DNA from 3 places in the Bradyrhizobium sp. USDA 4502 genome. Region 3 is predicted to be linked to each of the others. Evidence: predicted binding sites of a transcription regulator. Region 3 holds the regulator's gene; each other region holds the start of a gene.
What was found. Region 3 encodes PhoB, which activates phosphate uptake and scavenging genes when phosphate is short. Its sites were predicted from a motif close to TGTCATNNANCTGTCAT; they were not measured.

Region 1 (10,246 bases), 480 kb from region 3:
CAATCCCCTCGCCGACCCCGCGCTTGTCGGCGTCTCCTCCGGCGGCGCGTTTGCCGCGGCGGCGGCGATCGTGTTCACTGACAGCCATCTCGGCGAAAGCCTGCGCTTCCTGCAACACCAGCTGCTGCCGATCGCGGCCTTTGCCGGCTCGCTGATCACGACCATCGTGCTTTACGGCATCGCCAGCCGCGGCGGCCGGACATCGATTGCGATCTTCCTGCTGGCCGGGCTTGCGATCGCCGCGATCGCCAATGCCGGCATCGGCCTTCTGGTGTTCGTCGCCGACGATCGCCAGCTTCGCGACATCACCTTCTGGCTGCTCGGCTCGCTCAGCGGTGCGACCTGGAGCAAGCTCACGGCGCTGGCGCCGGTGCTGGCGGTCGCGCTGGTCGCCTGCCTCTCGATCGCGCGCGGGCTCGACGTGCTGGTGCTCGGCGAGGCCGAGGCGTTCCACAGCGGCGTCGACGTCGAACGGCTGAAGCGGATCTCGATCGTGCTGGTGTCGGCGATGACCGGCGTCGCGGTCTCGGTCTGCGGCGTGGTCGGCTTCGTCGGCATCGTGGTGCCGCATCTGTTGCGGCTGGTGATCGGGCCCGCGCATCGGCTCCTGCTGCCGGCGTCCGCACTGCTCGGTGCCATCCTCCTGGTCGGCGCCGACACCGTGGCGCGCACCATCGTGGCACCTGCGGAAATGCCGATCGGCATCCTGACGGCAGCGATCGGCGCGCCGTTCTTCCTCGCCATGCTGCTGCGGCAGCGCGGGCTGGTGTCGCTATGACGGCCCTGCTCGAAGCACAGTCGGTATCGATGACGGTCGGCGGCACTGATCTGGTCGATGCGGTGTCGCTGCAGATCGGCGCCGGCGAGATGGTCGCGATCGTCGGTCCCAACGGCGCCGGCAAATCGACTCTGCTGCGGATGCTGTCGGGCGACCTGCGTCCGTCGCGCGGGGCGATCAGGCTGAGGCAGCGCGACCTGCAAACTTACGGACCACGCGCGCTGGCGCAGCACCGCGCGATGCTGTCGCAGCACGTCAGCGTCACCTTCCCGTTCACCGTCGAGGAAATCGTCAGCATGGGCGCCGGCGAAAGCCCGCGTGCCGTGGCGCGGGCGCTGGTTGAGGCGGCGCTCGACGAGGTCGGGCTCGCGCGTTTCCGTTTCAGGCAATTGCCGACACTGTCCGGCGGCGAGCAGCAGCGGGCGCATTTCGCCCGCGTGCTGGTGCAGCTCGCCTGCGGCGAAGCGCTGCATGGACCGGGACTGTTGCTGCTGGACGAGCCGACCTCGAGCCTCGATCTGCGGCACCAGATCGACCTGGTCGAAACGGCCCGGCGGCGCGCCGCCCGCGGCACCGCGGTGATCGCGATCCTGCACGACCTCAACCTCGCGATGCGGTTCGCCGACCGCATCCTGCTGCTGCACCGCGGCCGGCTTGCCGTCGACGGCGACCGTACGGCGGCGATGAAGGCCGAGACGCTGCGCGAGATCTTCGAGATCGACGCTGCGATCGCCTATACCGGAGGTGGCGTGCCGTTCCTGCTGCCGCAGACGATGCAGCCGGCGGGCAAGGCGACGTAACGCCGCAAGCCTTATCCCGCCGCAACATCCGCGGTTCACAAAACTGTCAGGTGGCTGTAACAGGCGGCTCGGAGAACACCGCATCGTTTATCCTTTGGGAGATCAACCATGCGCCTGTCCCTGCTCTGCTCCGTCGCCTCGATCCTGCTCGCCACATCGGCATTCGCGCAGGGTGAGGGCGAATTCCCGGCGACGCTGGCGGGACACGCCGTGATGCCGGCGGAGAGCTTCATCGACGCGCCCGCCGACGCCCCTGATGATCTGAAGACCTCGGGCAAATACACCACCGGCAAGCGCGTCGACGCCATCGGCACCGTGATGGGCAAATCGTACGAGCGGCCGACCGGCGTGTCGCTGCCGTTCAAGGGCCAGCCGCTGCAGGGCCATTCCGGCATCAAGGTGATGCCCGACGGCTCGTTCTGGGTGATCACCGACAACGGCATGGGCTCGCGCTACAACTCGGCGGACTCGATGCTGTACCTGAACCGGCACAAGATCGACTGGGCGAGCGGCAAGATCGAGCGTCAGGAGACCGTGTTCCTGCACGATCCCGACAGGAAGGTGCCGTTCCGCATCGTCCACGAGGACACCGCCAAGCGCTATTTGACCGGTGCCGATTTCGACACCGAGGGCTTCCAGATCATCAACGACATTTTCTGGATCGGCGATGAATTCGGGCCCTACATCCTCAAGGCCGACAAGACCGGCAAGATCCTCGCCGTGTTCGAGACCGTCGCCGACGGCAAGCCGGTGCGTTCGCCGGATCACTGGGCGGTGCAGTCGCCCGGCGCGCCCGGCGCCAGCTACACCAACGTCAACCTGCGCCGCTCCAAGGGCTATGAAGGTTTTGCTTCCTCCAAGGACGGCAAGTTCCTTTACGGCCTGCTCGAGGGGCCGCTGTGGGATGCCGACAAGAAGGATTGGGAGAAGGTCGACGGCAAGGAGGCCTCACGCATCCTGGAATTCGACGTCGCGGCGGAGAAGTTCACCGGACGCTACTGGCTGTATGTGTTCGAGCAGAACGGCAATGCGATCGGCGACTTCAACATGATCGATCCGGCCCAGGGCCTCGTCATCGAACGCGACAATGGCGAAGGCACCGCCGACAAGGCCTGCCCGCAAGGCCAGCGCGGCGAGAACTGTTTCCCTGACCTCGCCAAGTTCAAGCGCGTCTACAAGATCGAGCTGTCCGACGCCAATGTCGGCAAGCCCGTGCGCAAGATCGCCTATATCGACCTGATGAAGATCCGCGATCCCAACAAGAAGGCCCGCAAGCCGCTCAACGACGGCGTCTACACCTTCCCGTTCTTCACCATCGAGAATGTCGACCGGGTCGACGAGACCCACATCATCGTCGGCAACGACAACAACCTGCCGTTCTCCTCGAGCCGCGACCCGAACAAGGCCGATGACGACGAGTTCGTACTGCTCGAGGTCGGCGACTTCCTGAAGGCGAAGTGAGGCGGTGCTCGCCACCCACAACAGTGTCGTCGCCCGGCTCGACCGGGCGACCTAGTATTCCAGAGGCGCCCGAGCTCAACGGACAGGCCGCGGCGTACTGGATGCCCCGCTCAAGGCGGGACATGACAGCGAATATGCGGATAGCGTGATGCTCATCCCGGCACGACGGCCATTCCGTCATCCCCGCGCAAAGGCTTCGCCTTTGTCGCTGGAGGTGCGAGCCAGCGGCGCAATCGCGCCGCTGGGCGAGCCTCGAAGGATGCACGGCCCCGATGCAGCCGCATGGAGACAGCCGGGCCGCCGCCCTTCGAGACGGCCGCTTTGCGGCCTCCTCAGGCTGACGGCGATACAGCTCAGCGCGCGGCTTGCGTGATCGTCACTCCTTCTTCGTCCGGTAATCTCCGAACGTCGTGTCGCGCTGGTCGAGCTGGGCCTTCACGCTGCCGCCGTCGCGGCGGAAGCCCGCCATGTAGGCCTTGCTGGCCTCGGTCGTGAAGGCCAGCGCCTGGATCTCGGTGCCGGCCCGCATCGCGGCGCGGGCGCCCATGATTTCCATCGCGCGGTGGACGCTGCGCTTGTTGAGCTGCTGCAGCTCGATCGGCACCTTGGCCGCGCGCTCGGCGAAATCCAGCGTCTTCGCCTCCAACTCGGCGAGCGGAAACGACCGGGTCGCATAGCCCCATTCGGCGGCCTCGCGGCCCGACATCGCGTCGCCCGTCAACATCAATTCCATCGCGCGACGCATGCCGACCAGCCACGGGTGATACTGCATGTCGGGCGGGCTCATCAGCCGCACCGGCGGATAGCCGATCTGGGCGTCGTCGGCGACGTAGACCACGTCGCAGGCGGTCGCGAGCTCGGTGCCGCCGGCGAGGCAATAGCCGTGCACCTGCGCGATCACGGGCTTTGCGAGATCCCAGATCGAGAACCAGCCCTCGACGACATGGCGCGACCACTGGCCGGGCCCGGATGCCGAGTGATAGGGCTGGTCGACGCGGTTGTCGGCGGAGAGATCGTAGCCCGCCGAGAAGCAGGGTCCCGCGCCACGCAGGATCGAGATCGAAATTTCGGGATCGCGGTCGGCCTGCTCCAGCACCTCGAAGATCTCGCCGCGCAGGCGATTGTTCAGCGCGTTGCGCTTTTCGGGGCGGTTCAGCGTGATGCGGCGGACGCGCGGACGCGGATCATCGACGATGATGTGCTGGTAGCTCATGGATCCTCCCGATCTCAGGCTTTGTTGCCTTTGGCAAAGTGATGCCCGAGATCGGGAGGGTTGTCATCGGCAGATGACGCAGGTCCTCAAAGCGTTTTCAAGCGAAGTGGGTTCCGGTTCGTGTGAAGAAAACGCGTCAAGCAACAACGCTACAGCCCCGGCACGGGCTCTAGCCCGCCGGCACCATCACGACGCCCTTGTCCTTGGGCCAGCGCATCCGCCAGGCGAAATTGATGTCACGGACTTCGCCGGCCTTGGCCTCGAACGCCCATTCCAGCACGCCGCGCTTGTCGCGCAGATTGGTGGTCGTCGCCGGCGTCGACGACGGCAGCATCTCCACCACGATATCGTCGTTCTCGCTGACCGGGAGCTGATCCTGGACCGCGACCTTGATCGGGAAGTCGTGGCCGTTGCGCACCGTGGTCTTGAAGGCGCGCTCGTCGGTCTTCGACGTGGTCACGATCAGGCCGGCGGAGCCCTCGTTGCGCTTCACCACCGTGCGTTCGATCTTGACCTTGTCGTCGGCGCCGAAGCCGAGCCGCACGGTCTCGTCCTTGGCGGCCGTGGCCATCCGGCTGCGGCCGACAAAGATACCGTCGCGGTAGATCGAGATTTGCCCCGGCAGCAACGGCGCATCGTCGGCCTGCACGAAGCTCGCTTCCAGGAACGCGGTCGGGTCGATCACCGGAACGGCGCGAACCGCGAGATCAGGGGTGATCGTCGCCGTCGAGATGCGCAGGCTCTTGGCGCCCTCATTGGCGGCAACGCTGACGCGGCCGGGAATCTTGAAGGTGGCCTGGAAGGCGCCGACCTCGGCGGTGGCTTCCAGTTCGTCCATGCGCCCCCCACCAAAGCGGAATTGCTGAACCGCGTCGGCGGCCGGCGCGGGTGCCAGCGCCTCGCGCGCCCGCATGCTGGCCTCTCCCGAAAGCTTCGCCAGCGGTCGCGGCGGCTGCGGATATTGCACGATCAGCGAGCGGAGGTCGGGCGCATTGCCGCCGCGCGCGACCCGCACGGTGGAGACGACGAGCGCCACGTTCGACCAGTCCTCGCCGGTCGACTGGGTGATCTCGGCACGACGGACCAGTTCGATCGCGGGCTTGCGGTCTTTGGCGCCGGTGTCGAGCCGGGCGTCATAGAGCGCCGTCCAGCGGGCGTTGGGAACCGCATAGGTGACCCGCAAGGTCACCTTGGTCGCCGCTTGCGAGGCGACATCGATCCGCACCTCGACCTTGCTCGGCGGCTTGCTGGTGCGATCGGCTGCGATCTGCGCAAGATCGCGGTCGATCACGCGGATCTTGCGCTCGGCGTCACGGATCGCGCTGTCGGCGGTTGCGACCTCGTCGGCCACCGCCGAGAACGCCGCGCGCCACTCGCTCAGCGGACGCGCCTCGCCCTTTTCGCCGAGGCCCGCGGGTGACGCCTCGGCAAACCGCTCGGCAAATTTGCGCCGCGCCTCGGCCGCGCTGATCAGTCCCTGCAAATCGGCGCGCTGATCGTCAAGCGCCTCGATGCGCTTGTCGATCTCGGAGAGATTTTGCGGCAGCAGCGGCCCCGGCAGCTTGGTGTCGATCGCGCCTATCGTGAGCTTCGCTTCGCCCTCGCCTTCGACCCGCAGCGAGGACGGATCGAGCCCGATCGGGAAATCCCTGGCGATGAGGGTGTTGTCGCCGGCAGGCAGATCCAGCGTGATGACGCGGGTGACGCTCGCGCCATCGGGATAGACGGTCACGGCATCGACCTGCGAGGCCGCATCGAGATTGGCCGCTTGCAGCGGCCCGGCAACCAGCGCACCCGCCAGCACCAGGCTGGTGGTCACAAGATAATTCGCAATCCTACACATGACATCCCTCCGGAAAAAAACGCCGCATCGCGCGCGAGACGAACGGCGCGCCGGGCTCGACTGCGCGCCGTTTCTCGTGGTGAGACGCAGCGAGGAAGGGACTGGTTCGATTGAGGTTTCCCTGCGGCGCGACGATGGCGCCGCCGCGGCTGCCGCATGGCGCAGCGATGTCTTTCGGCGCTAGCGCTCCGCCTTGCGCCGGATGAACAGATAATTCGGCACGAAGCCGGCCAAGGTGATCGCGATCATGATCCACCAGCCGCGCTGAAACGCCGCGATCCGCTCGGTCATCGAGACCGGCGTTGCAAGGATCGCGACGAAGATCGCGACGCCGATCGCCAGCGCCGCCTGCCGGATCATGTTGATGACGCCGGAGCCGGTGGCAAACGACGACGGCGGCAGCGCGCCGGCGCCGACGCCCATCAGGGTCGGAAAGGTCAGCCCGACGCCGATACCGATCAGCATCACGCCCGCGACGACGGCAGGCGCATTGGGTTCGGCCCCGAGCAGCGTCGCCCAGATCGCGAGGCCGGCCGCGAACAGCAGGATTCCGGCGGAGACGACGGCCGCGGCGCCAAACCGCGCAATCAGCCGGCCGGCAAACAGCAGCGAGGTGATCGGCACCATCAGCGGACCGGGGGCGATTGCAAGGCCGGTCTTCAACGCCGACCAGCCCCATACCGTCTGCTCCCACAAGGTGCAGGACAGCAGCATGGCGCCGAAGGCCGCCGAATAAGGCGCCATCACCAACGACGCGCCGGTGAACGGCCTGACCGCGAACAGTGCAGGATCGACGAAGGGATTCCTCGATCTGAGGCAATGCCAAGCGAAGGCGGCGAGCGAGACGGTCGCGACGGCAAAGCCAAGCACGACGCCGCGCGAACTCCATCCCCAATCGTTCGCCTTCACGATCGCAAATGTCAGCGCACCGATACCGGAGGTCACCAACAGCGCCGCCCATGAACTCGGACGCGGCACGTTGTGACCGGGCACTTCGGGCAATTTCAACCAGCCGATGATCAGCGCGACGACGCCGATCGGGACATTGACGATGAAGATCCAGCGCCAGTCGAAGGTGACCAGCGCGCCTCCCGCGAGCGGGCCCAGTGCGGCGGCAAGGCCGCCGATCGCCGTCCAGGTGCGCACCGCGCCGGCGCGCTGCTCGGGCGGAAAAGACGCCAGCAGCAGGCCGATCGAGGTCGGCGTCATCAATGCCGCACCGGCCGCCTGCGCCACGCGGGAGACGACCAGGAACTCGACACTGGACGCCAGCGCACATGCGGCCGACGCGGCCGTGAACAGCGCGACGCCGAGCAGGAAGCTGAGATTGCGGCTGTGGCGTTCGGCGAGCCGGCCGAAGAACACCAGCAACGCCGCGTAGGCAATGGCATAGGCATTGAGGATCCAGGACAGATCCTCAAGCGAGGCGCCGCGAAATTCCTGCGCGATGTTCGGCAGCCCGACATTGACGATGAACAAATCGAGATTGGCGAGGCAAATTCCGACCGACACGATCGCAAGCACCTGGCGCGGGTTTGCGGTGGCGACGCCGGACCGCGGCCGCGCATCAGGTTCGACGACCAGATCGATGGTCTCCGCCTCTACCTCCGACATCACACCCTCCAAAATACGTGCATATGCATCTATTGCCATTAGGTGCATATGCATGTATTTGTCAAGTCTATCGGAGGCAGCGATGGCGAAAACGGAACCCAGCCGGTGTAATCTCACGGCGTTGCGTAAGGCGACGCGGCGAGTGTCGCAGCTCTACGATCAGGTCCTTGCGGCATCCGGCCTGCGCGGCACGCAACGGGCGATTCTGGTCTATGTCAGGCGGTCGGGAGCGCCGACGATGGGCGAGCTTGCCGCAGCCCTGGTGCTCGACCGCACCGCGCTCAACCACAACCTCAAGCCGCTCGAGCGCGACGGTCTGTTGACCATCACCGTCGACAAGAACGACCGGCGCAGCCGGCTGGTGCGGCTCACCAAGCGCGGCGAAGCCATGCTCGAGGACTCACAGGCCGCATGGCTCAAGGCGCAGGAGCGTTTCGAGTCCGCCTTCGGCGCAAGGCAGGCCGCCGATCTCCGGCAGACGCTCGAATTGATTGCCTCGCTCGAGTTTGACGAGCGCGCGCTCGGCTCAGCGGCGAGCTAGCCGGCTCCAACAGAAAAGCGGCCCGGCGTTGCCGCCGGGCCGCTCGTTCGCACACGATCAGTGTCGATCGCGCTTAGCTGTAGATCTCGAACAGGCCGGCGCCGCCCTGGCCACCGCCGATGCACATGGTCACGACGCCCCACTTGGCCTTGCGGCGACGTCCTTCCTGCAGCAGGTGGCCGGTGAGCCGGGCGCCGGTCATGCCGAAGGGATGGCCGATCGCGATCGAGCCGCCATTGACGTTATACTTCTCGGGATCGATACCGAGCTGGTCGCGCGAATAGAGGCACTGGCTGGCGAACGCCTCGTTGAGCTCCCAGAGATCGATGTCGTCGATCTTCAGGCCGTGGCGCTTCAGGAGCTTCGGCACCGCAAAGACCGGACCGATGCCCATCTCGTCGGGCTCGCAGCCGGCCGAGGCCCAGGCCACGAAGCGGCCGAGCGGATTGAGGCCGCGCTTCTCGGCGTCCTTGGCCTCCATCAGCACCACGGCGGCGGCGCCATCGGAGAGCTGGCTGGCATTGCCGGCGGTGATGAACTTGCCCGGGCCCTTGACCGGCTCGAGCTTGGCGAGGCCCTCCAGCGTGGTCTCGGGGCGGTTGCACTCGTCGCGATCGACCACGTAGTCGACGATCGACTCGGCCTTGGTCGCCTTGTCGACCACCTTCATCTTCGTCTTCATCGGGACGATTTCGTCCTTGAACTTGTTGGCCTGCTGCGCGGCGGCCATGCGGCGCTGCGACTCCAGCGAATACTCGTCCTGGTATTCGCGGCTGAGCTTGTAGCGCTCGGCGACGATGTCGGCGGTATCGATCATCGCCATGAAGATGTCGGGCGCGGTCTTGAGCAGCTCGGGATCGATCGATTCCTTCGGCGAGCCGCCGCCGGGAATCGAGATGCTCTCGACGCCGCCGGCGACGATGCAATCGGAGCCGTCGGAACGGATCGAGTTGGCGGCCATCGCGATGGTCTGCAGGCCCGACGAGCAGAAGCGGTTCACGGAGACGCCCGCGGTCGACTTCGGCAGGCCGGCGAGCAGCGCCGCCTGGCGGCCGATGTTCGGCGCGCCATGCGCGCAATTGCCGAGATAGCAATCCTCGACATATTCCTTGTCGACGCCGGCGCGGTCGACCGCGTGCTTGATGGCGTGCGCGGCGAGCGACATCGGCGGGGTGATGTTGAATCCGCCACGGCCGGACTTTGCCAGGCCGGTGCGCGCGTAGGAAACGATTACGGCTTCACGCATTGTTTTCTCCCTCTGAGATGACGGTCATTGTGGCGCGTCGTGGCCCGTTCGTACACATTTTTCGGCGGGCGCAACAGCAATACCGGACGCCCCGGAACGACAAACGCCGCCTCCGGGACCGGAGACGGCGTCATGTTCCGCAGATCGGAATATGGACTGCTTGAGCGGTATCTTCCTTCCGTCATGCCGGGCGTTCCGGGCGATGACGAGGACCGCTCAAACAGCGTTTGAAACGCCAGCGCCTTTGAAACGTCAGCGGCTCAGAACGTCAGCGCCTTGGCCTGCTTCACCTGCGGCAGTGTCTGTACCTTGGCGAGCAGCTCCGCCGGCACCGCGCCGTCGACCTCGACCAGCGCAATGGCATCGCCGCCTTGCTTGACGCGGCCGAGATGGAAGGTCGCGATATTGATTTTCGCATCACCCAAGAGGCTCGCGAACGCGCCGATGAAGCCCGGCTTGTCCTCGTTGGTCACGTAGATCATCGACTTGCCGAACTCGGCGTCGACGCGGATGCCCTTGATGTCGACGAGGCGCGGCTTGCCGTCGGCGTAAACGGTGCCGGATACCGAACGCTCCTGGCGCTCGGTGGTGACGGTGACCGTGATCAGGCTTTCATAGTCGCTCTGTGCGGCGCGGACGACCTCGTCCACCACCATGCCGCGCTCCTTGGCGACGACCGGCGCCGAGACCACGTTGACCTCGCCCAGCATCGGCCGCAGCAGGCCCGACAGCACCGCCGAGGTGATCGCC
Region 2 (10,246 bases), 5.8 Mb from region 3:
CATTCGAGGCAGCGATCGCCGCCCCGATCGCCTCTTCATTGCCGTACATCTCGGCTGTGTCGATATGCCGATAGCCGAGCCCAAGCGCGCTCTCGACCGCCGCGCGGCAGGTATCGCCCTGCATGCGGAAGGTGCCGAGCCCGAGCTGCGGAAGGCTGATGCCCTGTGTCTGCAGATTTTCCATGGATAGCTCCTGACGCGTGGGAAGCCGATGCCATCGACGACCTCACGCCAGCAAATCGTTTCGTGGGAATGAAATTGGCAGGACTGCCGACACGCAGTCTGCCCGCAAACCGGGCCCTCGGGCAAGACGCCGGCAATCAAGATGTCGCGACGGATCAGAGACGGCGCTAGATGTGCTGCGCCATGATCTGGCCGGGCCGCGCGTCCGGCCGCGGCTCGATATCGACCGACCAGAGGTCGTGGTTGTCGACGTCCTTCAGCGTCACCGTCATCACGCCGGTCTTGCCGTCGATGTCGACGCGGCCGAAGAATTGCAGCCCGAAGCACGGCGCGAGATTGTCGCCCTGTTCGGCCGAGCAGCCCTTCTGGTACATCGCCTTCGGGCCAAACGTGTTGTCGAGTTCGCCCGGCGACCAGGTGCCGGCATGCAGCGGGCCGGAGACGAACTCCCAGAACGGCTCGAACTCCTGGAACACCGCGCGATTCGGATCATAGTGATGCGCGGCGGTGTAGTGCATGTCGGCGGTGAGCCAGACCGTGTTGCGGACCCCGGCGCGCTTCATGAAGGACAACAGATCGGCGATCTCGTGCTCGCGCCGCGCAGGCGGGCCGTCGCCGAGCGCGACCGCATCGAGGCTGACGAGGCCGATCGGCAGATCCGCCGCGATCACCTTCCAGACAGCATCCGACGCCACCAGCTCCCGCTTCAGCCAGGCGAGCTGGCTCTGGCCGAGGATGCAGGCCTGGTCCGGATCGCCCTGCTTATTCCAGCTGGAATCGCGATAGGAACGCATGTCGATGATGAAGACGTCGAGCAGCGGCCCGTAGGGAATCTTGCGGTAGACGCGGCCATCGCGCTCCGGCATCAGCCCCATCGGCATGAATTCGTGGAAGGCGCGGCGTGCCCGTGCCACCAGGCGCGAGCTGCCGTCCGCCTCATAGCCGGTCGCATCGGTGGTGCCGAGCGGCGACCAGTCGTCGGCCACCTCGTGGTCGTCCCACTGCGCGAACATCGGCACCTCGGCGTGGAAGGCGCGGAAATTGTCGTCGAGCCAGTTGTATTTGTAGTTGCCGCGAAACTGATCGAGGCTCTGCGCGACGGCGGATTTCTCCTCGGTGACGATGTTGCGCCAGATCTCACCGTTGGGGAGTTTCTGCTCCGACGGCACCGTGCAATCGGCGTAGATGTGATCGCCGGAATGGATGAAGAAGTCCGGGCGCTCGTCCAGCATGGTGCGGTAGCTGCGCAAGCCGCCGCGCGCGGGGTCGATGCCCCAGCCCTGCCCGACAACGTCGCCGGACCAGACGAACGAGACCGGACGCCGGTCGGCCGGCGCGGTGCGGAAATGCCCGATGCGGCTTTCGCCTGATGTGCCGTCGCGGTCCTCGAAGCGCACGCGATAGAACAGGTCCTGGCCCGGCGGCAGGCCGTCGAGCAGCAGCTTGGCAGTGAAGTCGCGCTCGGGCAGCGCGTCGGCGGTCGCGGCGCGCAGGATGCTGGCGAAGCTTTCGACCGCCGCGCATTCGATGCGCATCCGCGCCGCGCGATCGGCGCGCGCCCAGATGACCGCGGAATCGCTTGCGACGTCGCCGGACTGGATGCCCGCAATCGCGGGCCGATCCGCGGCGCGGCTCAGATATGGTTTGGCCAGCGCGCCGAATCCCGCCAGCGCGGCGGTCGACGCCGAGCGCACCAGAAGCTGGCGCCGGGTGAGGCCACGCCGCCTCGCGGAGTTCGCAGTCGGCATCGAATAACCTTCGTCGAATCGCAACGAAGGTTTTGCCTGCGCTCCTTGACTCCGGCCTTACGGTTTCTTGACTCTCCGCCGACGGTTTTGCGACGGCGGGATGACTCGGGGGCGGCTGCTGGGACGGCGGCCCCGGATATAGAGCGCTCAAGCACCAAACCCGTCATCCTGAGGAGGTCGCGAAGCGGCCGTCTCGAAGGATGAACGGCCCGTCCGTGGCCGATCCATCCTTCGAGGCTCGCTTCGCTCGCACCTCAGGATGACGGGTCAAGGATTGACGCACTTCGAGAAAGCAGAGGCGCGAGAGCGCCGCCTCACCGATGCCACTTGCAGATGCCGCCGGTGCGGCACGGCCAGGTCTGGATCCTGGTGTCGCGAGCTTCCGCATCGAGCGGGTTCGAGTGGCGGCGCGCGAGCTTGGCACGGGCGGGCACGCGCGCTTCCGCGCGCTTCTTCTCGTGCGGTGCGGTCAACCTGGTGGTCCGCACGGCTTTCTTCGGCGCGACTTTCGGCTCCTCGACCTGCGGCTCGACGTTCGCATGCTGATCGGGGCCATGGTCGGTCTTCGCCTCGACCGGAACGGGCTCGAACTGCGCTGGCGGGCCAAGCGGCTTCGGCGACAACACTGCGCGTGAAAGATCGAGGCTGAAGAACTCGCTGGGGCGATACTCGTCAGCCAACGCCACGCCACCCCAAGCCAGGCACGCGGTACAAACGGTTGCAACAAAAGCGTTTTTCAGGACCATCAAACGGCCTCCTGAAATCACTCGAACAGACAGCCATCATGTAGGGGCTCGGCCGTGCGAATCCAGCCACCGCTTGCAGGCAGGGTCACCGGTCAACCAGGGCGGCCGTGGAAAGTTCCCCGGCCCCTACTCCGCCGCCTGCGCCAGCGGCTGGCTGATCGCGCGCTCCAGCCGCGCGCATTCGGTGCGGTAGCGGGCGACGTTGCCCTCCTTGATGTGGCCATAACCACGCACGAGCTCCGCAGCCTTCGCCAGCGCCACGAGGCGCGGCAAGTCGAGCGGCTTCTTGCCGTCGAGGTGACGCAGGATCATCGCCGAATACTCGACCGGCAATGCGCGCTCCATCTTGCGCTCGGCGGTATAGCCGAAGATGTCGAAGGCGGTGCCGCGCAGGCCCTTCAACCCCGCCAGCATGCCGAACGCGGTGAAAATCCACGGACCAAATTCACGCTTCTGCAGCCGCCCGGTGACGGGATCGCGCTGGGCCAGCAGCGGCGGCGCCAGCAAGACCTTCAAGCCGGAATTGCCTTGGAACTGCTCCCTCAAGGCCTTGCTGAACTCGCCGTCGGAATAGAGCCGCGCGACCTCGTATTCGTCCTTGTAGGCCATCAGCTTGAACAGGCCCTTTGCGAAGGCTTCGGTCAGGTCCTGCGAGCCAGGCGCGGCGGCCGCCTCGGCGGTGCGGACGCGCGCGACGTCGTCGAGATAGCGCTTGGCGTAGGCCGCATCCTGATAGTCGGTGAGGAATTTGGCGCGGAACGCGATCGCCTCGTCCAGCGTCTTCTTTGCCGGCGCGGCGCCGGCGCTCTTGAAGCGTGCGGCGCTGACCACGCGTTGCAGATCATGCGCGGCGAGCCGGCCCCACGAGAACGCGGTCTTGTTCATCTCGATCGCGGCGCCGTTGAGCTCGATCGCCTTCAGGATCGCTTCCAGCGACAGCGGGATCGCGCCGCGCTGGAAGGCAAAGCCGAGCATGAAGGCGTTGGTGGCGATGCTGTCGCCCATCAGCGCGGTGGCAAGCCCGGTGGCATCGAGGATGTCGAGATCGCCAGGCGTCACCGCGCCGTTTAGCGCATCGCGCATCGAGCTGGCTTCGAAGTCGATATCGGGATCGATCACGAAGCTCGCGGTCGGCAAGAGATCGGCGTTGACGACGGCGCGGGTGACGCCGCGCTCGGCGCGGCTCAGCGCCGGCACGCTGGTGGCAACGACGAGGTCGCAGCCGAGGATCAGGTTGGCGTTGCCGGGCGCGATGCGGACCGTGGTCAGCATGTCGGAGGCGGGTGCGAGCCGGACGTGGCTCATGACCGCGCCGTTCTTCTGCGACAGGCCGGTGAAGTCGAGCGTCGAGCAGGCGAGACCTTCGACATGCGCGGCCATGCCGAGCAGCGCGCCGATGGTGATGACGCCGGTGCCGCCGATGCCGGTGATCAGGATATTGTAGGGATTGCTCAACGTAGCCACAGGCGGCGTCGGCAAATCGGCGAACAACGCCTTGGGATCGGCGGCGGCGCGGTCGGCCTTGCGCAGCTTGGGATCCTGCACCATCACGAAGCTCGGGCAGAAGCCCTCGATGCAGGAGAAATCCTTGTTGCAGTTCGACTGGTCGATGCGGCGCTTGCGGCCAAGCTCGGTCTCCAGCGGCTGCACCGAGACGCAGTTCGACGCCACCGAGCAGTCGCCGCAACCTTCGCAGACGCGCTCGTTGATGAAGACGCGCTTGGCCGGATCGGGGAACAGCCCGCGCTTGCGGCGACGGCGCTTCTCGGCGGCACAGGTCTGGTCGTAGATCAGGACGCTGAGGCCCTCGATCTCGCGCAGGGTGCGCTGCACGGCATCGAGCTCGCGGCGATGATGGATGGTGGCACCCGACGGGAAATAATTGGCGGGATATTTGTCGGGATCGTCGGAGACGATCGCGAGCCGCTTGGTGCCCTCCGCCCAGACCTGGTGTGCGATCTGCGACACCGTAAAGCCGCCCTCGGCCGGCTGGCCGCCGGTCATCGCAACCGCATCGTTGTAGAGGATCTTGTAGGTGATGTTGACGCCGGCCGCAGCCGCCGCGCGCAGCGCCAGCAAGCCGGAATGGGTATAGGTGCCGTCGCCGAGATTCTGGAACACATGCTGTTCGCTGGTGAACGGCGCCTGCCCGATCCAGCTCACGCCCTCCGCGCCCATATGCGAGATGGTCTGGGTGTTGCGGTTCGGCACCGACAGCGCCATGCCGTGGCAGCCGATGCCGGCCATGGCGCGGCTGCCCTCGGGAATCTTGGTCGACGAGTTGTGCGGGCAGCCCGAGCAGAAATACGGCGTGCGCTGCAGCTTCGCGGTGCCCGTGCCCTCGGCCGGGCGATCGAACGCCTCGAGTTTTGCCAAGCGCTGCTCCAGCAGCGGACTGCGGTGACCGAGCCGGCGCAGCCGCGCCACCACGGCGGCGGCGACCATGGTCGGCGTCAGCTCGCCCTCGCTCGGCAGCAGCGGCGCGCCGCTCTCGTCGCGCTTGCCGACCACCGACGGACGCTTCGCGGCGTCCATGTTGTAGAGGATGCGGACCAGCTGGTCCTCGATGAAGCCGCGCTTCTCCTCGACGACCAGCACATCCTGCAGGCCCTCGGCGAAGGCGCGCGCGCCGCGCGCTTCGAGCGGCCAGGTCAGCGCCACCTTGTAGATGCGCAGCCCGAGCGCCTGCGCATCGGCATCGGTGATGCCGAGATCGGCGAGCGCCTGGCGCAGATCGAGATAGGCCTTGCCGGTCGCCATGATGCCGAGCCGCGCCGGCTTCGAATCCAGCACGATGCGATCGAAGCGGTTGACGCGGGCGAAGGCCGCGACCGCCTCCATCTTGGGCCCGTGCAGCCGGCGCTCGGCGTCGAGCGGCGGATCCGGCCAACGGATCGAGAGCCCGCCCAGTGGCATCTCGAAATCGTCGGGCATGATGATCTTGATGCGATCGGGATCGCTGACGATCGAGGCCGAGCTCTCCACGGTCTCGGAGATCGCCTTGAAGCCGACCCAGCAGCCGGAATAGCGCGACAGCGCGAAGCCGAGGATGCCGAGGTCGAGATAGTCCTGCAGCGTCGCCGGATTGACCACCGGCATCAGCGCCGAGGCGAACACCTGTTCGCTCTGATGCGCCAGGGTGGAGGATTGGCAGCCATGGTCGTCGCCGGCCAGCGCGATCACGCCGCCGTTCGGCGAGGTGCCGGCGGAATTGGCGTGCTTGAGCGCGTCGAGTGAACGGTCGACGCCGGGGCCCTTGCCGTACCAGATGCCGAACACGCCATCGACCTTGGCGCCGGGGAACATGCCCACCTGCTGGCTGCCCCACACCGCGGTCGCCGCCAGATCCTCGTTGAGGCCCGGAACGAAGGCGATGTCATGCTCCTTCAGGAAGGATTTCGCCCGCCACAGCGCGTGGTCGTACATGCCGAGCGGCGAACCGCGGTAACCGGAGATGAAACCGGCGGTGTTCAGCCCGTGCGCGCGGTCGCGTTCGCGCTGCAACATGGGCAATCGGACCAGCGCCTGGGTACCGGAGAGGAAGATTCGTTTCGTGTCCAACCGGTACTTGTCGTCCAGTCCAACTTCCATCAACGCCATCAGTTTCCCCGTCAGTCAGCCACGCCGGTCCGGACCGGTCTGATTATCTTCCGACATGATCATGCATCAGCATGCACTGATTTTGTTATGCATGAACAGCCCCGTTCCATGGCCGCAGCACATATCTCATGTTGCGCATGCGAGGCCTTGTCGTTCTGCAAGGCCTTGCCGAACCCCGGCATCTTTGAAACGGTGGCGCGCAAAGGGAGACCAAGGATGATTACAGTCGAATCCGCATTCACGACGGAAATCGTGGAGAACGGCAATCTGCTGGTGGGTCCCTGGCGCAGCCCGAAGCAGATGCTGCAGGCCCAGACCTACGATTCCCATGCCTCGATTCACGACGATGCAACCGCGCAGAAGCTCGGCTTCCGCGGCGGCACGATCGAGGGACCGACCCATTTCAGCCAGTTCGCGCCGCTGTGCGAGCGGATCTGGGGCCGCGCCTGGTTCATGACCGGATGCCTCTCGACGCATTACCGCAACCCGGTGTTCGAAGGCGAAGAAGTGCAGGCCCAGATCGAGAAGCCGAAGCCGGGCCAGACCGTTTGCACGATCGGGATGGTCAAGCGCGACGGCACCGAGATCCTGCGCGGCACCGCCTCGATCGATGGCAACGGCAGCGAGACGGCGCTCAGCCACCGGCTCGGCGAATTGAAGCCGCTGACCGATCCCGTGATCCTCGCCGACATCAAGGTCGGCATGAAGACGCCGCGACAGGCGATCAAGATGGATTTCGACCAGAACATGGGCGATCTCTATCCGTTTTCGCTGGCCGAAAAGCTCAAGGTGATCACCGAGCCTTCGGACTATTATTCGCTGGAGCACAATCCCTGGGGCCGCGCCATCATCCCGATGGAGATGCTGAGCGTGCTGTTCCAGTACCGCGCGCGCGAGGACCGGCTGCCGGTCCGCGGCCCCGCCGTCGGGCTGTTCGCCGACCAGGAGATTCGTCTTCTGCGCGGGCCGCTCTTCCCCGGCGAGACCTATTGGGTCGAGCGCGAGGTCGTGGCGCTTTCCGGCAGCAAGCGCACCGAGAGCATGTGGGTGCGCTCGACTGTGTTCGATGCCGACAACGCCGTGGTCGCAACGATGCTGCTCAACGGCGCCAGCATGAAGGACTCCTACGCCAACTACGCCAGCGAGCACAAAGCCCTCTACGGCTGAAACAACAGCCGCCTCTTCCGCAAGCCGCCGAAAAAAGGACAACAACAATGGCCCGCCTGCCCTATCTCGAAGCCGATCAGGTCGCCCCCGAATATCGCGACATGCTCAAGCGCAACACCAATCTGCACAAGCTGCTGGTGAACTCGCCGGACATGGCGCGCGCTTTCAACGGCGTCGGCGGCTATATCCGCTTCAAGAGCAAGCTTGATCCGCGCTTACGCGAACTCGCGATCCTGCAGGTCGGCTGGCTCGAGCAGTCGGAATACGAATTCACCCACCATGTGAAGATCGGCAAGGAGTTCGGCGTCACCGACGAGGATATCCAGAGCCTGATCGCGGAGACCAAAGGCCAGCCGTCGAAGCTCGAGCCGATGGCGAAAGCGATCCTCAAGGGCGCCCGCGAGATGGTGCGCGGGCTCGCGATGTCGGAGGCGACCTTCGCCGAGATTAAGCGCGAGCTGTCCGACGAGCACATGACCGACCTCGTGCTGACGATTGCGTTCTACTGCGCGGTGGTGCGGGTGCTCGCCACCATGCAGATCGACAACGAGCCTCACTACAAGGAGGTACTGCAGCAGTACCCGCTACAGAGAGTGAAGTAAGATGCGCCTGCAAGATCGCGTCGCCATCGTCGTGGGTGCCGGCCAAAGCCCCGGCGAGGGCATCGGCAACGGCCGCGCCACCGCGCTGACCTTCGCGCGCGAAGGCGCCAGGGTGCTGTGCGTCGATCACAATCTGGCATCGGCGCAGGAAACCGTCGACCTGATCGCGGCCAAGGGCGGCACTTCAGTCGCCTTCAAGGCCGATGTCACCAAAAATGCCGACATCAAGGCGATGGTGGCGGATGCACATGGCCGCTGGGGCAGCGTCGACATCCTGCACAACAATGTCGGCGTCAGCCTCTCCGGCGGCGACGCCGAACTGCTGGACATAACAGAGGAGGCGTTCGATCGCTGCGTGGCGATCAATCTGAAGAGCTGCATCCTGGCCGCCAAGCATGTGATCCCGATCATGCGCACGCAGCAGCGCGGCTCGATCATCAACATCTCGTCGATGGCCGCGATCACGACCTATCCTTACGTCGCCTACAAGGCGACCAAGTCGGCGATGATCGCCTTCACCGAACAGCTCGCCTACCAGAATGCGCAATATGGCATTCGCGCAAACGTGATCCTGCCGGGATTGATGAACACGCCGATGGCGGTGGACACCCGCGCCCGCGAATTCAAGAAGAGCCGCGCCGAGGTCGAGGCCGAGCGTGACAGCAAGGTGCCCCTGCGTCACAAGATGGGCACCGGCTGGGACGTCGCCAATGCCGCGCTGTTTCTCGCCTCCGATGAAGCGAACTTCGTGACCGGTGTCACGTTGCCGGTCGATGGTGGCGCAAGCGTGCGGCGCGGTTAATCGAGACGGTTAACCCGTGTGACAATTTGGGATTAATCACTGTGACGAAATCACGCGTCATTGCGCCGCAATGATTCGAAAAAATTGAAGTATTCCAATGACACAGCGATGTGACGACGCGTCCACATAAATCGAAATCCTGACTCGTTGTGGTCGCACGAAATTCATCTGCGCTCTGTATCTCGCACGCCAAGAACTTCTGGAGTGCCTGGACCGATGAGCGAAGAATTCGAACTCAGACCCGATCAATGGGATGCGCTGAAAGCGCTGCGGGCTCCCGCAGCAAACCCTACCCGGCTGAACCGGTTTGCCGTCGAGAGCCTGATCACGCTCGGCTATGTTGCGGTGCGAGGAGACTCGTTTGAGCTGACGCCCGCGGGCCGCAAGGTGCTGGTCCGCGGTTCGTCACTGTTGCTGCTCGATATCGCAGCCTGATTCCGTTCGAAGCTGACATCAAGCTTACACACGCGGCATCATGCCGCGTGTGCTTTTCCAGGGATGGTCGTCTCGCCGTGCTGCGTCAGCGGCTTCATCCCGGTGAGGCTGCGCAGCAGCACGTAGAACACCGGCGTTAGGAACAGGCCGAACACCGTGACGCCGATCATGCCGGAGAACACCGCAACGCCCATCGCGCGCCGCATCTCCGAGCCCGCGCCGGTCGACAGCACCAGCGGCAGCACGCCCATGATGAAGGCCATCGACGTCATCAGAATCGGTCGCAGCCTTAAGCGACTCGCCTCGATCGCGGCACGGATCGGTGACCGCCCGGCGAATTCGAGCTCGCGCGCGAACTCGACGATCAGGATGGCGTTCTTGGCCGACAATCCGACCAGCACGATCAGGCCGATCTGGGTGAAGACGTTGTTGTCGCCCTTCGACAGCCAGACCCCGAACATCGCGGCCAAGAGCCCCATCGGCACGATCATGATGATCGAGAGCGGCAGCGCCAGGCTCTCATAGAGCGCGGCGAGCACCAGGAACACCAGGAGGATCGCCAGCGGAAACACCCAGATTCCGGAGTTGCCGGCGATGAACTCCTGATAGGTCAGGTCGGTCCATTCGAAAGCGAATCCGGGCGGCAGCACTTCGGCCGCGATCCGCGTCGCCGCCTCCTGGGCCTGGCCGGAGGAATAGCCCGGCGCGGCAGCCGCGTTGATGTCCGACGACAGGAAGCCGTTGTAGCGGATCGCGCGTTCCGGACCCGCGCTCTGGCGGACCTTCAGCAACGCCGACAGCGGCACCATGTCGCCCGACGACGAGCGCACCTTCAACTGCCTGATGTCGTCGGCACGCGCGCGGAACGGCGCGTCGGCCTGCACATAGACCGAGTAGGTGCGGCCGAATTTGTTGAAGTCGTTCACATAGTAGGAGCCGAGATAGATCTGCAGCGTGTTGAAG
Region 3 (10,246 bases):
GGCCAAGACCGTGACCTTCGGCGCCACCGACGCGCCGCTCAAGCACGAGCAGCTCGAGAAGGACGGCCTCGTCCAGTGGCCGATGGTGATGGGCGCGATCGTCCCGGTCGTGAACCTCGAAGGCATCAAGCCGGGCGACCTGATCCTGTCGGGCGAAGTGCTCGGCGACATCTATCTCGGCAAGATCACCAAGTGGAATGACGCGGCGATCGCCAAGCTCAATCCGAAGCTGCCCCTGCCGGGCGATGCCATCACCGTCGTGCGCCGTTCGGACGGTTCGGGCACCACCTTCAACTTCACCGACTATCTCTCCAAGTCGAACGCCGACTGGAAGTCCAAGGTCGGTTCCGGCACCGCGGTCGAGTGGCCGGTCGGCGTCGGCGCCAAGGGCAACGAAGGCGTTGCCGGCAACATCAGCCAGACCAAGAACGCGATCGGCTATGTCGAGTATGCCTACGCCAAGCAGAACAAGCTGACCTACACCGGGCTGGTCAACAAGGCCGGCAAGACCGTGCAGCCGACCATGGCTGCCTTCCAGGCTGCCGCCTCGAATGCCGACTGGGCCAAGGCTCCCGGCTACTACGTGATCCTGACCGACCAGCCGGGCGAAGCCTCCTGGCCGATCACCGCGGCGACCTTCATCCTGATGCACAAGGACTCGACCGACAAGGCGGCCTCGCAGGAAGCGCTCAAGTTCTTCAAGTACGCCTTCGAGAAGGGCGACAAGGCGGCCGAAGAGCTCGACTACATTCCGATGCCGGACTCGGTCGTCAAGCTGATCGAGAAGACCTGGTCGTCGGACATCAAGAGCTAAGTCCGACGCTGCGACAGGGCCTGTGCCGACAGGATCGCGGCACAGGTTGAGCGACCAAGACCCGGCCTCCATCACCGCGGCGACAAGCGCGGGATCGAGGCCGGGGTTCGCGCCTCAAGGGGCGTGGCTGGAACGACGACGCCCGGCCAAATGCGTCAGTGAAGATCGCTTCGGGGCGTAGCGGTTTGCGTGGCTTTTGCATACTAAAGAGGGGATTGGCGTGGCAGACATGGCTGTTCAGAGCGATGTGATGGAAGCCGCGGGACCTTACGATCGCGCCAAGGCCCTCAGCGCCTTCAAGCTTGGTGACCTCACCTTCTATTGGATCACCCGTATCTCGGCGATCTCGGTTCTGTTGATCCTCGGCGGCATCATCCTGTCGCTGATCGTCGGCGCCTGGCCGGCGATGAAGGAATACGGCTTCGCCTTCCTGTGGACGCAGCGCTGGGCGCCCTCGGCCGATCCGCCGGTGCTCGGCGCGCTCGGCCCGATCTACGGCACGCTGATTACCTCGGTCATCGCGATGCTGATCGCCATTCCGGTCGGCATCGGCATCGCCGTGTTCCTCACCGAGCTCTGCCCGCAAGTGCTGCGCCGCCCGATCGGCATCGCGATCGAGCTGCTCGCCGGCATCCCCTCGATCATCTACGGCATGTGGGGCTTCTTCGTGCTCGGCCCGTTCCTGGCCAACACGTTCCAGCCCTTCATGATCCGGATCTTCGAGGGCGTCCCGGTGCTGGGCGCGGTGTTCGCAGGCCCGCCGTCCTATCTCAGCCTGTTCAACGCCGCGCTGATCCTTGCGATCATGGTGCTGCCCTTCATCACCGCGATCTCGGTCGACGTGTTCAAGACCGTGCCGCCGGTGCTGAAAGAGGCCGCCTACGGCATGGGCTGCACCACCTGGGAAGTCGTTCGCAGCGTCGTGATCCCCTACACCCGCGTCGGCGTGATCGGCGGCATCATGCTGGCGCTCGGCCGCGCCCTCGGCGAGACCATGGCGGTGACCTTCATCATCGGCAACTCGTTCCGGATCTCGTCGTCGATCTTCGCGCCGGGCACCACGATCTCGGCGGCGATCGCCAGCGAATTCGCCGAGAGCGACGGCCTGCACCAGTCCGGCCTGATCCTGCTCGGCCTGCTGCTGTTCGTGCTGACCTTCTTCGTGCTCGCCGGCGCGCGGCTGATGCTGATGCGGCTTGAAAAGAAGGCGGGGAAGTAACGCCATGAACCCGATCTACAAATCCCGCCGCCGCAGCGACATCGTCATCCGCGCACTCTGTGTCGGTGCGGCGCTGTTCGGCGTCACCTGGCTGGCGCTGATCCTGATCACGCTGCTCTATAACGGCCTTGCCGGCCTCAGCGTGCAGCTGTTCACCCAGAACACGCCGCCGCCCGGCTCGACCGAAGGCGGCCTGCTCAACGCCATCGTCGGCTCGGTCATCATGACCGTGATCGGCGTCGGCATCGGCGCGCCGCTTGGCCTGTTCGCCGGCACCTACCTCGCCGAATACGGCAAGCACGACAAGCTGACCTCGGTGATCCGCTTCATCAACGACATCCTGCTCAGCGCGCCCTCGATCATCATCGGCCTGTTCATCTATGGTGCGGTGGTGGTGCCGATGCGCGGCTTCTCAGCGATCGCAGGCAGTCTTGCGCTCGCGGTGATCGTGATCCCGGTCGTGCTGCGTACCACCGAGGACATGCTGCTCTTGGTGCCCAATCCGCTGCGCGAGGCCGCCTCCGCGCTCGGCCTGCCGCGTTCGCTGGTGATCAAGCGGATCGCTTATCGTGCCGCGCGATCGGGTCTGATCACCGGTGTGCTGCTGGCGACCGCCCGCGTCGCCGGCGAGACCGCGCCGCTGCTGTTCACCGCGCTGTCGAACCAGTTCTTCAGCCTGGATCTGACCAAGACGATGGCCAACCTGCCAGTGACCATCAACAACTTCGTGCAGAGCCCCTACGCCTACTGGAAAGAGCTGGCGTGGAGCGGCGCGCTGCTCATCACATTCACCGTGCTCGCGTTGAATATCGGCGCGCGTATCCTTGGTGCCGAAAGGGCCGCAAAATGACCGAGCTTTCCGTCTCCACGACTGCCGCAGGCCACATTCCCCAGGTTCCGCTGCCGGAAGCGCCGCCGAAAGTCACGGTGCGCAACCTCAACTTCTATTACGGCGAGCACCACGCGCTGAAGAACATCAACCTGACGCTCGGCACCAACCGCGTCACGGCGTTCATCGGCCCGTCCGGCTGCGGCAAGTCGACCCTGCTGCGCATCTTCAACCGGATGTACGACCTGTATCCGGGCCAGCGCGCGGTCGGCCAGCTGATGCTGGACCAGACCAACATTCTCGACCCCAAGCTCGACCTCAACTTGCTGCGCGCGCGGGTCGGCATGGTGTTCCAGAAGCCGACGCCGTTCCCGATGACGATCTACGAGAACATCGCCTTCGGCATCCGCCTCTACGAGAAGATCTCGAAGTCCGAGATGGACGACCGGGTCGAGAAGGCGCTGCGCGGCGGCGCGCTGTGGAACGAGGTCAAGGACAAGCTGAACGCCTCCGGCCTGTCGCTCTCCGGCGGCCAGCAGCAGCGCCTGTGCATCGCGCGCACCGTGGCGGTGCGCCCCGAGGTGATCCTGTTCGACGAGCCGTGCTCGGCGCTCGACCCGATCTCGACCGCCAAGGTCGAGGAACTGATCCAGGAGCTCTCCGAGGACTACACGATCGCGATCGTCACCCACAACATGCAGCAGGCGGCGCGCGTCTCCGACAAGACCGCCTTCATGTATCTCGGCGAGCTGATCGAGTTCGACGACACCAACAAGATCTTCACCTCACCGAGCGATCGGCGCACCCAGGACTACATCACCGGCCGGTTCGGTTGACCGGCGCATGATCCGGAAAAGTGGAAACCGGTTTTCCGATCAGGTCATGCTAAAATTCAGGACACGAAGCCATGATCCCCGGGATCATGGTTGAGGGAGACAAGCGATGGCTTCTGAACATACCGCCAAGGCATTCGACAGCGACCTGCAGGAGTTGACCCGCCTGGTCGCCGAGATGGGCGGCCTGGTCGAACGAATGATTACCGAGTCGGTCGACGCGCTGATCCGTCGCGACGTCGCGCTCGGCAAGCGCGTGGTCGCCGCCGACATCGAGATCGACAATCTGCAGCGCAACATCGAAGAGCGCGCGGTGCTGACGATCGCGCGCCGCCAGCCGATGGCGATCGACCTGCGTGAGATCGTCAGCGCGATGCGCGTCGCCACCGATCTCGAGCGGATCGGCGACCTCGCCAAGAACATGGGCAAGCGCGTCGCGGCGCTGGAGAGCGATTTCCAGCCGCTGAAGCTGATCCGCGGCCTCGAGCACATGACCGACCTCGTGCTGTCGCAGGTCAAGTCGGTGCTCGACGCCTATGCCGCGCACGACCTGCCGGCGGCGATGAACGTCTGGAAGGGCGACGAGGAGGTCGATGCGATCTGCACCTCGCTGTTCCGCGAACTGCTCACCTACATGATGGAAGATCCGCGCAACATCTCGTTCTGCATCCATCTGATGTTCTGCGCCAAGAACATCGAGCGGATCGGCGATCACGCCACCAATATCGCCGAGACCGTGTTCTACATGATCGAGGGCCAGCAGATCACCGACAAGCGCCCGAAGGGGGACATGACCACTTTTGCCACCACGGTGCCGGGCAACTGAGGCATGATCGGCAAGCACGGAACCGGCAAGAGCGAAACTGGATGATCCTCGCGACAAATCGTTTCCGCGGGGACTATGCTCAAGGAAGTAAGCGTTTCGGTTTGCGTCTGGGCAACGGATCACCACAGAGAAAGAACTTAGACCGATGAGCGCACGCATTCTGGTAGTCGAAGACGAGGAAGCGCTGACGACGCTGTTGCGCTACAATCTCGATGCGGAAGGCTACGATGTCGAGACGGTGGGGCGCGGCGACGATGCGGATACACGGCTGAAGGAGCGCGTTCCCGACCTCGTGGTGCTGGACTGGATGCTGCCGGGCCTGTCCGGCATCGAACTGTGCCGCCGCCTGCGGGCGCGGCCCGAGACCAAGCAGCTTCCGATCATCATGCTGACCGCGCGCGGCGAGGAAAGCGAGCGCGTGCGCGGGCTTGCCACCGGCGCGGACGATTACATCGTCAAGCCGTTCTCGGTGCCGGAGCTGCTGGCGCGGGTGAAGGGCCTCTTGCGCCGCGCCAGCCCGGAGCGGCTTGCGACCGTGCTGACCTATGGCGACATCGAGCTCGACCGCGAGAAGCGCCGCGTGGCGCGCTCGGGCCGTCCGATCGATCTCGGGCCGACCGAGTATCGCCTGCTCGAATTCTTCCTCGAGCATCCCGGCCGCGTGTTCAGCCGCGAGCAACTGCTCGACAGCGTCTGGGGCCGCGACATCTACATCGATGAGCGCACCGTCGACGTGCATATCGGCCGCCTGCGCAAGCTGCTCAATCCGGGCCGCGAGCAGGATCCGATCCGCACCGTGCGCGGCGCCGGCTACGCGCTCGACGACCGCTTTGCCAAGGCCGAGCCACAGCCGTAACGGCCATGCGGCATTCATAAACCGCAACACGGCGTCGTCCCGGCGCAAGCCCATAGGCGCTAAGATAGTTTGATCATAGTCTGATAGTGGCGCTTATGTCTGGGTGGCTCGCGTAGATGTCGCCGGAGAGCGTGACTGGCTCTGCAGAGTAGAGCGATTGCGGGCTGTGGAATGATCGCTTGCCGTAGCGAAGCTACGAGCTGGCGCAGCAGACGCCACGTCACTGGGTGGGTCAGGCGGCGTCGGCCAAGCGGGGAGAGTCTTCGAGTTCGTCGACGAGCGGCTCGAGCAATAGAATGATCAGCAGATGAGCGAGGATATGGGGTCTGGCGGACCGCTCGTCGGTTCCGGGAGGTCCCTTCAGGCCAATCAGGCTTTTCAGCCGCTTGAAGCCGAGCTCAATGCGCCATCGCAGCCGATAGAGGGCGAGGATATCTGCAGTCGTGAAGTCCTCTGGCCTGAGTGAGGTCACCAGGATCACCCAATCTGCGGCGTCAAGTGTTTGCCTGGAGAGCTGATGACCTCCCTTTTGTGCAGTCCGGCGCGCCTTGCGTCGCGCAGCCGCAGCAGCTTGCGCCGGCTTCTTCGCGGCAACCAGACGCACTGCGAGCGGCGGCGCACCTGACTTGCGCTTTATCCAAATCGGCCGATCGATCAGGCCACGCGCCGAGGCGTTGCGCAGTTCGGCAGTGAGGTCAACAAGATTACCTTCGGCATCGAGCCAGCGCGCGCTCTTCCAGCCGGCCCGGATCACGAAGTCCGCATCGGCATCGACGAGATGCGCCATGCGCTCCGGTTGCAGATAGGCGCGATCGGCAAGACGGATCTCACCGGCAACCGCCGGTATCCGATCCAGCGTCTCGCCCGCTCGCTGATCGGTCAGTTCGAAGTGACCAAAGCGCTCCTGCGGAAGATCGAACGCGCTATGGATACGCCACACTGCGTTCTTGTTCCTGCCGCTCGTCCCAGCCTTGGGGACCGTCGTGGCGTCAACAATACGGATCAGACGACCGCGGCTCGCCTTCGGCGCCGCGGCGGCAAGCGCCTGCTCGACCAAGATTGCCAGCCAATCTCCGCACTGACGTAAGCGATACAACAGAGCCACGTTGGAGATATCGACAAGCCCAACCGACGTGGCCCATGCCGCCGTCAACCGCAGCCCTTTCTCACCAAGGCAATAAGCCAAGATCAGGCGCAGCAAGTCGACCGCATTGCTGATCTCCCGCGGACGGACAAACGCCTTCGTCTTGCGCGCGCTAATGTTCAGAGCCTCGGCTCCGCCAAGTCGGGCGACAACGCGCGCCCAATCTTTGTTCACAAGCGATTCGTGTGCCATTCCATCTTGGAATCACAAGCGAATCCAAGGCGCAAATCCTATTTTAGCGCCTATGGGCGAAAGCCAGGACCCATACGCCGCGGCCAGTGCAATCGGCACGCGGCCAGACGGCTTTCTAACAACACGCATTAGTGGTTATGGGTCCCGGCTTTCGCCGGGACGACGCCGGTGATGTAATGGGCTACGCATCACACAAAAAAATCCCCGCTTTCGCGGGGATTTGTTTTTGAGGTCTTCCGTCGTTTTCCCGAGTGCTCACTTGATCTGCGGTTTCGCCGACGGCCGGCGGCGATCGGCGGCGGGCTGGTAGGCGACGCGCGAGTGATGCGCGCAATAGGGCAGGCCGGCGAGCGCCTTGCCGCCGCAGAAGAAGAATTCCGGGCTCGAGGGATCGCCGACCGGCCAATGACAGGTGGCCTCGTTGAGCTCCAGCAGCGAGAGCCGCTGGCTCATCGGCACCACATTGTCGTAGGAGATCGGATCGGGCTCCATCTCGACCTCGAAGGCGTGCGCCAGCGCGGTGTTGCCGCGAGAGACCGGACGCGCCACCCGCATCATGTGCTGGGCCGGGCGAGCCTTGCGCTGCCGCGGCGCGGCCGTGGAGGGTGCCTTGGCGCGGCCGGAGAGGCCGAGCCGATGCACTTTGCCGATCACGGCGTTTCGCGTCACATTGCCAAGTTCCGCCGCGATCTGGCTGGCCGACAGGCCGGACTCCCAGAGTTTCTTCAGCTGCTCGACGCGATCGTCGGACCAGGTCAATACAGTCATCGCATTCTTCCCTTCGCGTAGCGCCGGCCAATCATTGGAGCGGCGCTGCGAGCCAATCTGGACAAATATCCCTGCGGCCAGAATCCCTTAGCCCTCGCCGGGCACGGTGTTGCGCCCGAACGTTTACGCGAGACACAAAGGCTACTTAGAGGGTCCAGTACCGCCGCACGAGATGTCGTACCCGACAGGCCAAACGCTACAATATGGCGTGACTCTGGCGCAAGAGTCCGCGGCCGTGCGTCCACATGTTCCCACACAGTTAAGCATTGCCATGAGGCTTTTCCACCGCACCGGAATGCTCCAGATTGCGCTCGTTTCGCATTGCAGGAAGGCCACTTCGTGGCGATTGACACTTACCGACCGCAGCATAGAATGCCCGCCACGTGCCGCCCGCAAAGGCGGCCGTTTTGTTTTCCGAAGCTGGCCGTTGCTGCGCTGGCGTCAAGGCGCAGCGGCAATTGTCGGCTTAAAAACCGTCAGTGATCGCCATGACCAACGCTGCCACGTCGCATCTGCTCCCCGTCTTCGCCAGGGTCGATCTCGGCTTCGAGCGCGGCGAGGGCGCCTGGCTGATCGCAACCAACGGCGACCGCTATCTCGATTTCACCTCGGGCGTCGCGGTCAACGCGCTCGGGCACGCGCATCCGCATCTGGTCAAGGCGCTGCAGGAACAGGCGACCAAGCTCTGGCACATGTCGAACCTGTTCAAGAGCCCGGACGGCGAGGTGCTTGCCGCACGGCTGTGCGAGCAGAGCTTTGCCGACTTCGTGTTCTTCTGCAATTCCGGCGCCGAAGCGATGGAGGGCGTGATCAAGCTGGTCCGCCACTATCACTTCTCCAAGGGCCATGGCGAGCGCTACCGCATCATCACCTTCGAGGGCGCCTTCCACGGCCGCACGCTGGGCACGCTGGCGGCGACAGGCTCGGCGAAATATCTCGAAGGCTTCGGCCCGCCGATGGACGGCTTCGACCAGGTGCCGCATGGCGACATCGAGGCGGTGAAGAAGGCGATCGGCCCGCACACCGCCGGCATCCTGATCGAGCCGGTGCAGGGCGAGGGCGGCGTGCGCTCGGCGCCGCAGGCGTTCTTCAAGGCACTGCGCGCGCTGTGTGACGAGCACGGCCTGCTGCTCGCCTTCGACGAGGTGCAGACCGGCATGGGCCGCACCGGCGAGCTGTTCGCCTACAAGCGCACCGGCGTCACGCCGGACGTGATGTCGCTGGCCAAGGCGCTCGGCGGCGGTTTTCCGATCGGCGCGGTGCTGGCGACCGCGCAGGCTGCGGCCGGCATGGCGCCCGGCTCGCACGGCTCGACCTTCGGCGGCAATCCGCTCGCGGTCGCCGCCGCCAATGCCGTGCTCGACGTCATGCTGAAACCTGGCTTCTTCGAGCATGTGCAGAAGATGTCGCTGCTGCTCAAGCAGAAGCTCGCTTCCGTCGTCGACCGCTATCCCGGCGTGCTGTCGGAGGTGCGCGGCGAGGGCCTGTTGATCGGCGTCAAGGCGGTGGTGCCGTCGGGCGACCTGATCGCAGCGCTGCGCAACGAGAAGCTGCTCACTGTCGGCGCCGGCGACAATGTGGTGCGGTTCCTGGCGCCGCTGATCGTGACCGAGCCCGAGATCGACCAGTCGATCATCGCGCTCGAGCGCGCCTGCTCTGTGCTGTCGGCGGCGCAGCCGAAGAAGGCGGCTGGATAATGAGCAAGCCGGTCCGTCACTTCCTCGATATCAACGAGCTGCCGCTCGGCGAGCTGCGCAACATGCTGTCCGCCGGAGCCGCCATGAAGGCGAAGCTGAAGGCGCATGAGAAGGGCAGGAAGCCGCTCGAAGGCAAGACGCTGGCGATGATCTTCGAGCGCCCGTCGACCCGCACAAGGGTGTCGTTCGACGTCGGCATGCGCCAGCTCGGCGGTGAATCCATCATGCTGACCGGCGCCGAGATGCAGCTCGGCCGCGGCGAGACCATCGCCGACACCGCGCGCGTGCTGTCGCGCTATGTCGATGCGATCATGATCCGCATCCTCAACCATGACGCGCTGCTCGAGCTCGCGGCGCACGCTACCGTTCCCGTCATCAACGGCCTGACCCGGCGTTCGCATCCCTGCCAGGTGATGGCCGACCTCATGACCTATGAGGAAAACCGCGGCTCGATCGAGGGCAAGACCGTGGCCTGGACCGGCGACGACAACAACGTGCTGGCCTCCTGGGCGCATGCCGCAGAGCGATTCAAGTTCCAGCTCAATGTCGCGACCCCGCCGGAGCTCTCGCCGAAAAAGCCGATGCGCGACTGGATCAAGGCGACCGGCGCGCCGATCATGCTCGGCACCGATCCGGAAGCCGCCGTGCGCGGCGCCGACTGCGTCGTCACCGACACCTGGGTGTCGATGGGCGACAAGGAGGGCGAGCACCGCCACAACGTGCTGCGGCCCTATCAGGTCAATGCCAAGCTGATGTCGCTCGCCAAGCCGGACGCACTGTTCATGCACTGCCTGCCCGCGCATCGCGGCGAGGAGGTCACCGACGAGGTGATCGACGGGCCGCAATCCGTGGTGTTCGACGAGGCGGAAAACCGCCTGCATGCGCAGAAGGGCATTCTGGCCTGGTGTTTCGACGCGGTCGCGTAGTCGTAGATCAGTAAGCGTTGTCGTCCCGGGCAAGCGAAGCGCGACCCGGGACCCATAACCACCGCTGTCAATTGTTGCGAAGGCTGGGGCACCAGCTTGATGCAGCAGCTCACATCGGTGGTTATGGGTCCCTGCTTTCGCA

Region 1: ACVW1B_RS29260 (esterase-like activity of phytase family protein) is a predicted target of PhoB. The motif match lies at 1,623-1,639, and genes of this name have one in related genera.
Region 2: ACVW1B_RS04325 (alkaline phosphatase D family protein) is a predicted target of PhoB. The motif match lies at 2,021-2,037, and genes of this name have one in related genera.

The regions. Positions count from the first base shown of each region.
Region 1 is NZ_JBSSGF010000001.1:6,267,328-6,277,573, forward strand. It holds gene ACVW1B_RS29250 (FecCD family ABC transporter permease) at 1-778, shown strand, start outside; gene ACVW1B_RS29255 (heme ABC transporter ATP-binding protein) at 775-1,578, shown strand; gene ACVW1B_RS29260 (esterase-like activity of phytase family protein) at 1,687-3,039, shown strand; gene ACVW1B_RS29265 (enoyl-CoA hydratase-related protein) at 3,416-4,252, opposite strand; gene ACVW1B_RS29270 (mucoidy inhibitor MuiA family protein) at 4,422-6,095, opposite strand; gene ACVW1B_RS29275 (MFS transporter) at 6,276-7,709, opposite strand; gene ACVW1B_RS29280 (MarR family winged helix-turn-helix transcriptional regulator) at 7,792-8,250, shown strand; gene ACVW1B_RS29285 (thiolase family protein) at 8,324-9,496, opposite strand; gene serA (phosphoglycerate dehydrogenase) at 9,757-10,246, opposite strand, start outside.
Region 2 is NZ_JBSSGF010000001.1:957,408-967,653, reverse strand. It holds gene ACVW1B_RS04330 (aldo/keto reductase) at 1-184, opposite strand, end outside; gene ACVW1B_RS04325 (alkaline phosphatase D family protein) at 351-1,931, opposite strand; gene ACVW1B_RS04320 (hypothetical protein) at 2,246-2,677, opposite strand; gene ACVW1B_RS04315 (indolepyruvate ferredoxin oxidoreductase family protein) at 2,804-6,277, opposite strand; gene ACVW1B_RS04310 (hypothetical protein) at 6,494-7,444, shown strand; gene ACVW1B_RS04305 (carboxymuconolactone decarboxylase family protein) at 7,492-8,046, shown strand; gene ACVW1B_RS04300 (SDR family NAD(P)-dependent oxidoreductase) at 8,048-8,848, shown strand; gene ACVW1B_RS04295 (hypothetical protein) at 9,065-9,283, shown strand; gene ACVW1B_RS04290 (efflux RND transporter permease subunit) at 9,322-10,246, opposite strand, start outside.
Region 3 is NZ_JBSSGF010000001.1:6,747,699-6,757,944, reverse strand. It holds gene pstS (phosphate ABC transporter substrate-binding protein PstS) at 1-814, shown strand, start outside; gene pstC (phosphate ABC transporter permease subunit PstC) at 1,044-2,033, shown strand; gene pstA (phosphate ABC transporter permease PstA) at 2,038-2,883, shown strand; gene pstB (phosphate ABC transporter ATP-binding protein PstB) at 2,880-3,698, shown strand; gene phoU (phosphate signaling complex protein PhoU) at 3,805-4,521, shown strand; gene phoB (phosphate regulon transcriptional regulator PhoB) at 4,667-5,377, shown strand; gene ACVW1B_RS31560 (IS4 family transposase) at 5,610-6,713, opposite strand; gene ACVW1B_RS31555 (GcrA family cell cycle regulator) at 6,969-7,481, opposite strand; gene ACVW1B_RS31550 (aspartate aminotransferase family protein) at 7,970-9,178, shown strand; gene argF (ornithine carbamoyltransferase) at 9,178-10,104, shown strand.